3 regions of the Salipaludibacillus agaradhaerens genome follow, and region 2 is predicted to be linked to each of the others. Evidence: predicted binding sites of a transcription regulator. Region 2 holds the regulator's gene; each other region holds the start of a gene.

Region 1 (3,289 bases), 750 kb from region 2:
TTTTCATTCCTCCTTCACTAATGATTTCGTTCGTGCTTGATTATACGTTTCTTCATCGATTTCTCCACGAATGAGTTGTTGCCTTAATGCTCTAATCTGTTCGGCTTCAACGTCCTTTGAGTCAGACGGTTTAATTGTTTCTATGTGATGTTTAGCACGTGCTCTAAAACCAAAGAAAACAAATAAACTAGCAATAATAAGTGAGATACTAATCATAATGGCGCCTTCCAATTCAATAAGAGGTCGCGTTTCTCCTGCCGCTTCCCCCGAGGCATCATTCGTTTGAAATTGTGCATGAATCTCATCATTAGGAACCATTTGGTTTTCTAATGCTTCCAAGGTTGTAAAATGATCAGCTTTATCATAAGAAATTAGAAACGTAAATCCTTCTCCTTCCTCAGCCTTTTCTTTCTCAAAGGCATAAGCTGGAACACCAAACATTTCTAACTCTCGATCAGGTTCTTCAGATACCGTAAAGTCCTCTGATCCAAGAGGTTCAAAGATAATGATACTGACGTCATCAGCTCGCCTTTCAAGTTCATAATGATAAGAAAAAGTGTATGTGTCATTGGACACTTCATAAGGATCAATGAAGTACTCTATGACAAATTGATAATTATCGCTAGACGCTATGGACCCTTCTGTTTCCCACACAATCTCTTGAGCTTCAGTGTCTACGGAAGCTTCCACATCGTGTACAATGCCTTCTTCATCAAAAATGCCGACCATAGATAATGTAAACATATGGTTATCGCTAGGAACTGGGACTCGTATTTCTCCATCATAGGAAGATTCGTTTTCATTTTCTAAGGTCCCATGCTGGCCAACAAGCACTGCTGGTCGTCCTTCTTCCCATCCATCAGGCTCCACATATTGTGGCATGACCTGAATAACCAATTCTTTGTATGTAAGCGTTGAATTTGCCATCTCATCTTGAGCTGAAGCGACCCCAAAAGTGAAAATGACGTTAAGAAAGCTAAGTAGGAAAGCAATTCCACATAACCTTGTACGTTGGAGCCCCATAAAGCCCCTCCTTCCTTTTCATTGAAAGTTTTATTACAGACAGATAAATGTCCATAAAACGTCTGGCTCAAAATAGAGAAGAAAACTAAATTTATTTAAGCGGCAGGTAACGGACGCTATGTCTTGATTCACGCAACGACCACTCAGTAGGATAAGAACGAAAACTCCTTTGATTGAAATGTCGTTTTATGTGGCATTAATCTACAATAATCAAATCATTCACTTAGATGACCGCGTCCTCATAAAGCTGTATGTGGATAAAATCGCCTTTAGTCTACAATGGCTATTAGGTTAGAATAGTTATTCCATTTTTATCCTAGCATGTGTGCTCTCACTTTTTTCAGTAAAAAAATGAACGGTCTGTGAAATTTTAAAAAATCCCTTAAATGTGATTAACGTCACTAAATGGTAAATGTTTCAAAATGTTCACATTTTCAAAATTTATTCCTCGCAAAGCTTATTTATAATAATAATTAAAAAGGAGGTGTAAAAAAGTAATATCTATTTTATTTTGGGGAGGGTGACACATGCTAAAGCACATGAAGCTTATTACGGCGCTTTCCGTCACGTCTGTACTTTTGTTGGCATGCGGAGATACAGAGAACACAGCCACTAAAGAATTTGACAATTCAGGAACAGATGTGACGAATGAACAAGGTGAGGAAACGGTCCATTCAAACGCTCACGATGACAATGATCCCTTTAGCGAGTTGATTAGCTTGTTTCAACCATTAGGAGACATGGAAATTCCTGAAGATAACCCAATGACGGAAGAAACCATCGAACTCGGTAAAACGTTATTTTTTGACCCTCGACTATCTGGAGATAATTCGTTAAGCTGTGCCTCCTGTCACATTCCTGCTCTGGGGTATGGAGATGGTAAGCCTCTTTTTGAAGGCTTCGATGGTGTTGAAGGCCCTAGAAATACCCCTACCATCATTAATTCAGGTTACTATACATCTCTGTTTTGGGATGGACGGGCAGATTCCTTAGAATCTCAAGCACTGGGACCTATTGAGTCTGAAATCGAAATGAATCAAGATTTAGATGAACTAGTCGTCCAACTATCAGAAATTGCTGGTTATGTGGAGAAATTTGAAAACGCTTTTAATGATGACATTACGGTTGAAAACATAGGAAAAGCACTGGCAGCATTCCAACGAACGATCGTGATTGATGACACACCTTTTGATGCTTTTTTAGCTGGAGACTACGATGCCCTAACAGAGGAAGAAATTAAAGGTATGGCGCTTTTCGCTGGTGAAGCCTCATGCATAACATGTCACACAGGTCCAAATTTATCTGATGATAACTTCCATAATATCGGTATGGAAACAGATGATAAAGGGCGTTACGATGTGACTGGTGAAGACGCGGATATTGGGGCATTCCGAACACCAGGCTTATACGGTATTGATCATCGCGGTCCCTACATGCATAACGGGAGCATTGAAACGTTGGAAGATGTAATAGACTATTATGATCGGGGAGGGGACGATCATCCTAATAAGAGTGCGTTAATGCAAGAGCTTAATTTAACAAATGACGAGAAAGAGGCTCTTCATGCTTTTTTATTAGCATTATCTGGCGAGAGCCCACATGTTGATGTCCCTCCTCTTCCAGATTATTGACCTCACAACGATTGACGGACGGATAGATAGTCTCATTCAATAACTGTCTATCCGTCCCCAAAGCTTTCCTTATAACTACCTATGTTCTTTTTTCCTCATCATACTAATCGTCTAATTCCAACACATTTGGGAAGTTATCGTTTGTTGCGTGAGTATGTTTTAAATCTGGATCTTCTTCGTTATAAACTGCCTGAATTGTTTCTTCTATTTGAGCCTCTAACTCTTCTAGGTCCACATCTAATTTAATTAACTCTTCAATAGCGATACTTATCGCTTCATTTGATGCATCAGAGGAGGTTCTCATAGCATCCATCCCCCCTTGAGGATTATGAAAGCCATCAGAATTTTCAGCAGCGATAATATCCCAAAACCACTGTCCTTTTCGAATATACCATTGAGCTTCCTCAATACGCTCTTGTGGAGCTCCAACCGTAATCATCCGATTAACGTAATAATGGGCTCGCACTGAATGATCTTGTGTTTCTTCCATAGCTTCCAGGTGGCGTGATTGAATATTTTCAACCCTTTCCACTAAATCAGCTTCTGATTTATCCGAATGGCACGTTCGACATGTTTGTTCAACGTTATCCATTGGGGAGCTCCAATGATGCGAAGTTATTTTTTTACTGCCATCT
Region 2 (3,289 bases):
ATCGAGCCAACACCAAGCGTTACAGTGAAGAACCCCCATTTATCAAAACGGATACCTGACATTTTTTCAGACTTTTGAAGATACATATAAGAAAAGATCAATCCTAAAAGACCTGTAGGAATATTACATAAAAACAGCCATGGCCATGATCCAAGTTCAATAATGACACCGCCTAATGTTGGACCAATGGTTGGGGCCATCATGGCGGCCACTCCCCAAACACCTGTGGCTAGTCCTCTCTCATCACGAGGAAATACCTCAAAGATAAGGGCTAGAGAGAGCGGCATCATAACGCCACCACCTATGCCTTGCAGACCTCTAAAAGCAATTAAGGAGGGTAAATTCCAAGAAAGTGAACCTAGTAGTGATCCAAGTAAGAATACTGCGAGCCCAGCCATATAAAGTTGCTTCTTACCAAATTTATCACCTAAAAAACCGGTCAGCGGCATAACCATCCCCATAGTGACCATAAAAATCGTAATGACCCAGCCAGTAGCGACCGCATCAGCCTCAAACACAGTCATTAAATGAGGGACTGCGGGATTTAACATACTATTATTTAAAATGATGGTAAAAGTACCTAATAAAACGGTTATGACCACAAGCCATTTTTGCGAGATTTTTGCCATAAATAAGACAGCCTTCTTTCGGTTCACGAAATAGTAATCTATTTCTACTATACCATGAGTTTCATTAATTAAAATTAAAAATGCATATATATCTATTTGAACGAAATACAGCTGCAAAAAACGTTTTATCACATTGGTTTTTCGCTATAGACTGACCCGTTCCCATAGGTTCATCTTCAGTGACAGTCCTTTTTATTACAAAAATCATGTCTTCTGTAGATGGTTCGTTAATCATTGACGACTTTTAATTATTCCTGCGCTTGGATGTTCGTTCACTCATTTTAACAACAGTCTTCTTTACAGCGTTCAGTCATCCATTCTTTGTCTTACGAGCCTTGCGTCATTCAGGTACGGATGACCTGTCCAAATTACCCGCAGTCGTGTAACACTCATCTAGGTACTATATCTTCTCTAATGAACACTTTTCTCCTCTACAATGTTAAAAGCTGCCTATTATAAGGCAGCTTTTAACACGATGCAGCTCATATTTTAAGTATCAACTTTCTCTATAAAGGATAGTGCTTTAAAAAGTAGATGAGGGATTGAAGTTCCACTGACAGATCAATATGATGAACACGAACGTCAGACGGAACCGACAGTCTCGCAGGCGTAAAATTCAAAATCCCTTTAATACCTGCTTTTACTAAGTCATCAGCGATAGGTTGTGCCGCTTGAGATGGCACAGTCAAAATGACCACTTCCACACTGCTTTCCGCCACACGCTCTTTAAATTCATCCAGATGATAAACGGGCACACCACCTATTTCTTTCCCAACCTTATCTGCTGCTACATCAAATGCCATATCAATTTTTGTATTATTGCTTTTGCTAAAATTATAATTTAAAAAAGCCGTTCCTAAATTACCAACCCCAACAAGTGTCACCTTCGTTAATTCATCTTGGTCAAGCGTTTTTCTGAAAAAAGATAATAGATAATTCACGTTATATCCGTAGCCTTTTTTGCCGAGAGCACCAAAATAGGAAAAATCCCTACGTATTGTGGCTGAATCGACCTTTACCGCTTCACTTAATTCTGAAGATGAGACGCGGTGTTTACCTGACGCTTGTAAGCCTTCTAAAAATCGATAGTACAATGGCAATCGTTTTGCTGTTGCCTGAGGAATTTTTGCTTGATCTAGATCCATAACTGCTCCGCCTCCTTCTTAAATATAATAGCTACCTTGGCTAACCAACTAAGTATTAAAATGCATTCATTAAGTTAAGTATGTTATCGTTTAAAATCCCCATTTTTTCCACCCGTTTTCTCCACGAGAAATGTCTCACCAATGACCATCCCTTTATCCACTGCTTTGCACATATCATATATAGTCAATGCGGTCGCAGAAGCTGATGTTAGCGCTTCCATTTCTACTCCTGTATTCCCTTTTGTCTTAACTGACGCTTCAATTTTCAATTGGTATGTATCAGCATTCACATCCCAATCAAAACGAATATCGACTCCTGACAGTGCTAACGGATGACACATTGGAATCCACTGAGACGTATTTTTAGCAGCCATAATCCCTGCAACTTGCGCCACACTGAGAACATCCCCTTTAGCCATCGTCCCTTGTTGGATATTTTCATAGATTTCTTTAGTGACAAAAAGACTTGTTTGGGCCACTGCTGTTCGAACTGTTTCCTGTTTATCGGAAATATCAACCATACGTGCCCGACCTTGTTCATTAAAGTGTGTGAAGTCTCCCATGTTTATCCCCCTTTTTTCCACTTCTATTGTACACTATTTTTTCACAATCTGCATAATAAAGCATGGAAGTCTTGCGATAAACCTTTTCTCTCATGTACACTTAGCTTGTGAACGGTACGGAAATTGAATTGTGAGGTTACAGTGATGATTTTATTACAATGTACACAATTGTCGAAGTCATTCGGTACAGAGAAAATACTCTCCGATGTAAAATTAGAAATAAAAAGTCGGGAGCGTATCGCCCTTGTAGGCAGAAACGGGGCCGGTAAATCAACGCTTCTGAAAATTCTAACCGGTGAGTTATCGTACGACTCAGGGCAAATTGTCATTCCTAAGGATGTCAGTATGGGTTACTTAGCGCAAAATAGCGGCCTTCATACAGAAAGAAGTATATGGGACGAAATGATGACCGTTTTTGAGCCACTTCGGAAAATGGAAGCATCTTTGCGAGCACTTGAGGAGAAAATGAGTGATCCATCTCAAAAAGATCATGTTAAAATTCTTCAAGAATATGATCAGCTACAGCAAGACTTTAAAGATAAGGGTGGCTTTCAATACGAGGCTGATACACGAAGTATTTTATCAGGATTAAGTTTTAACCATTTTGATTATAATACGTCCATCTCATCGTTAAGTGGGGGACAAAAAACCCGACTTTCACTCGGTAAATTGCTTTTATCAAAGCCTGATTTACTCATTTTGGACGAACCTACAAACCATTTGGACATTGCCACTTTAACTTGGCTCGAACAATACTTATCTGGTTATGACGGAGCAGTGTTGATCGTCTCACACGATCGCTATTTTTTAGACAAAGTTGTGGATTATGTCTATGAGCTATCCTTTCATCAAACAGTTAAATATACCGGTAATTACTCGAAGTATTTAGAGCAAAAAGCTGCTCGATTAGAGCAAGAAATGAAGCTTTATGAAAAACAACAGGACGAGATGA
Region 3 (3,289 bases), 820 kb from region 2:
TACACCTGAGCCAATAGTCACGCCGCCAGCTATAGGGTTTGAGGACGTCACATATGGATAGGTACCTTGATCGATATCAAGCATGACACCTTGTGCGCCTTCAAACAACACGCGTTTGCCTGCGTCTAAACCATCATTCAATATGACAGAGGTATCTGCTACATAGCTTGCGAACTGTTGACCATACTCATAATATTCCTCTAATATATCGTCAATTTTGAATCCTTCTACTTCATACATTTTTTCAAAAAGACGATTTTTTTCACGTAAGTTTATTTCAAGCTTTTCTTTAAATGTTTCCTTATCCAGTAAATCTGCGATTCGGATTCCTACACGTGCCGCTTTATCCATATAGGCTGGGCCGATACCTTTTCGAGTAGTACCAATTTTATTAGCACCTTTGCTATCTTCCTCAAGGGCATCTAACTTTAGATGATACGGCAAAATCACGTGGGCACGATTACTAATTCGTAGATTATCAGTGCTAACCTGTCGTTCATGTAGATAGTTAAGCTCTGTTACAAGTGCTTTAGGATCGATTACCATGCCGTTTCCAATAACACATGTTTTATCACGATAAAAAATCCCAGATGGAATTAAATGCAATTTATACTTCGTATCGTTAAAAACGATCGTATGCCCTGCGTTATTTCCCCCTTGATATCTTGCGATTAGCTCAGCATGCTCAGACAAATAATCCGTAATTTTACCCTTTCCTTCATCTCCCCATTGCGTTCCTACAACCACAACCGATGGCATAAACGCGCACCTCCAGAAACTATTTAATAATAGTATATTATATGTAAATCACTTTGTAACCACCGCTATTTTACCAATATGCCCGCAGATAGTCAACGTTAATCCGAACATTGCCGACTAAATTTAATTTTTTATTCGTTTATTTTTTTCTAGATGTCTAATACTATAGCTTACCTCCCTTAATATTTTTTTATAATGTGCAAGCACAATTATTTTTTTGCATATAAAAGCACCCCCACTGTTTAAGATTTCACACAGTGAGAGTGCAATGATTATCTTATAAATTTATGCAGCCTGTACTTCACGTTTTGTGAATTTGTTTTTAAACACTACCGTGCGGATGTAAGGAATTACCCAGCGATCTCCACCATAACGTCCTGCATTATAACCAGCTACAATTACAAAGATGGATAAAAGGATTAACCATGGATTACTTGACACTGTACCAGCAAACATGAAAGCAAAGTTCATTGTCATACCGAAGAATACAGCTGCAGTTGTTAAAACACCTACTACGAGACCAAGACCGACTAGAAGCTCTCCCCAAGCGACCATAAAACTAAATACCCCTGCGTTCGGTAATGCAAAGTTTTCAATAAAAGCGTGGTATGTTGGGTATGTTTCAATAACAGCTTCGTTATTCACAACCCCCATTAAATAACCACTAGCATCAAACGGTTCACCCGTAATTTTCCCCCATCCGGCACTTAACCATTGCCAACCAATATACACGCGTAAGACGGCTAATATCCCTGCTGCAATTTTGTTATTTCTTAAGAAATCGATAAACATAATGTCTTCCTCCCTAGGAATTAGTTTTTAGAAGTAAGTAGATCACCAGATTAAAAATGAATAAGACCCTGCTCAAGCTATACACTACGTTCAACATTTCACAATAATAGTTAGTGATCACTAACTCTCTTATGACTTTATTATATAGTGATTTATACTGTAGTAGCAGTGTTAACTGTGAACAAATCGTTGCAATCTCATGTCTAAATTGTGACATAAGTCATTGATATTTATTGCCCACGTTCTATTAAACCCGCCATACGACCTATCTTTCAGCCAAAACGGAAAGGTAGATCTTATATTCTTCTCTAAAAATTAAGAGGCATGTCCAAAATAACAATTATATTTGTTAAAACGGGGATGAAATATTGTTTAAACAAGTTTCCATGTAGAAACAGCAAAGAGTTGAAGATGATCTCAACGCTTCTTCTAGCAGTATGCTTTTAAGTTCATACATTTATCACATGAGTTAATATCTTGATACGCCCTTTAGTATCCATATAAAGAGGGATTAACCTATTAGACTAATAGGTTAATCCCTCTTTTCTATCCTCAAATCTTAAGCCCCAGGTGGCATATCACCTTCATCAAAACGACGCTCCAAGTTTACAAATTTATTGTATTCCTTCACGAAAGCGAGTTCCACTGTTCCCACAGGACCGTTACGTTGTTTAGCTATAATTATTTCGATAATATCTTTATTTTCCGATTCTTGATCATAATAGTCGTCTCGATATAAGAAAGCAACGATATCGGCGTCCTGCTCAATACTTCCTGATTCCCGGATATCGGACATCATCGGACGTTTGTCCTGCCGAGACTCCACACCACGAGAAAGCTGGGATAAGGCAATAACGGGTAATTCCAGTTCTCTCGCTAATCCTTTTAACTCACGGGATATTTCTGAGACCTCCTGTTGACGGCCTTCGCCACTACGTGAATCTCCTTGAATGAGCTGTAAGTAATCAATCATGATCATGCCAAGTCCACGCTCTTTTTTTAGTTTACGACATTTAGCGCGAATATCTTTCACTTTTATCCCTGGTGTATCATCTATATAAATGCCTGCTTTTGATAAGCTTCCCATTGCCATCGTGAGCCGCTGCCAATCCTCGTCTTCAAGACGGCCGGTACGAAGCCTTTGAGCGTCAATATTGCCTTCTGCACACAGCATCCTCATGACGAGCTGGTCAGCTCCCATCTCCAAACTAAAAATAGCCACATTTTCATCTGTTTTAGTCGCCACATTTTGTGAGATGTTTAAAGCAAAGGCTGTTTTCCCTACAGATGGACGAGCAGCTACAATGACGAGATCATTTCGTTGAAATCCAGCGGTTATTCGATCAAGTTCTGTAAAACCTGTTGGTATTCCTGTTACTTCTCCAGCTGTATGCTGAAGCATTTCAATTTTGTCAAATGCTTCTATAAGCACATCTTTTATATCTGCAAATTCACCGGCACTTCTTTTTTGAGCTACTTCTAAAATGGCTTTTTCTGCATCACTTAAGATGGCTTCCACATCTTCGTCTGCAGCATAACCTTCTGTTGCAATGTTAGTCGCCACTCGTATGAGCTTACGCAAGAGAGATTTTTCTTCTACGATTTGACTGTAATAACTAATATTCGCTGCTGTTGGTACAGCATTGGCAAGATCACTTAAATAAGACACGCCGCCGGTTTCCTCAAGCCAGTTCTTAGTCTCAAGCTCTGACGTGACTGTCACAAGATCGACAGGTTC

What was found. The regulator Rex, encoded in region 2, represses fermentation and respiration genes when NADH is low (regulators of the CRP and FNR family bind a similar motif). The targets are predictions, from matches to a motif close to TTGTGAAATATTTCACAA.
Region 1: BK581_RS13345 (cytochrome-c peroxidase) is a predicted target of Rex. The motif match lies at 1,429-1,446, and genes of this name have one in related genera.
Region 3: BK581_RS13615 (DoxX family membrane protein) is a predicted target of Rex. The motif match lies at 1,638-1,655, and genes of this name have one in related genera.

Annotation. Positions count from the first base shown of each region.
Region 1 covers NZ_KV917378.1:2,837,091-2,840,379, forward strand. Annotated here, with positions in the region: gene BK581_RS13340 (SHOCT domain-containing protein) at 4-1,023, opposite strand; gene BK581_RS13345 (cytochrome-c peroxidase) at 1,551-2,654, shown strand; gene BK581_RS13350 (ammonia-forming cytochrome c nitrite reductase subunit c552) at 2,758-3,289, opposite strand, start outside.
Region 2 covers NZ_KV917378.1:2,086,757-2,090,045, forward strand. Annotated here, with positions in the region: gene BK581_RS09770 (MDR family MFS transporter) at 1-629, opposite strand, end outside; gene BK581_RS09775 (redox-sensing transcriptional repressor Rex) at 1,136-1,774, opposite strand; gene moaC (cyclic pyranopterin monophosphate synthase MoaC) at 1,858-2,337, opposite strand; gene BK581_RS09785 (ABC-F family ATP-binding cassette domain-containing protein) at 2,482-3,289, shown strand, end outside.
Region 3 covers NZ_KV917378.1:2,902,351-2,905,639, reverse strand. Annotated here, with positions in the region: gene BK581_RS13620 (adenylosuccinate synthase) at 1-759, opposite strand, end outside; gene BK581_RS13615 (DoxX family membrane protein) at 1,045-1,551, opposite strand; gene dnaB (replicative DNA helicase) at 2,111-3,289, opposite strand, start outside.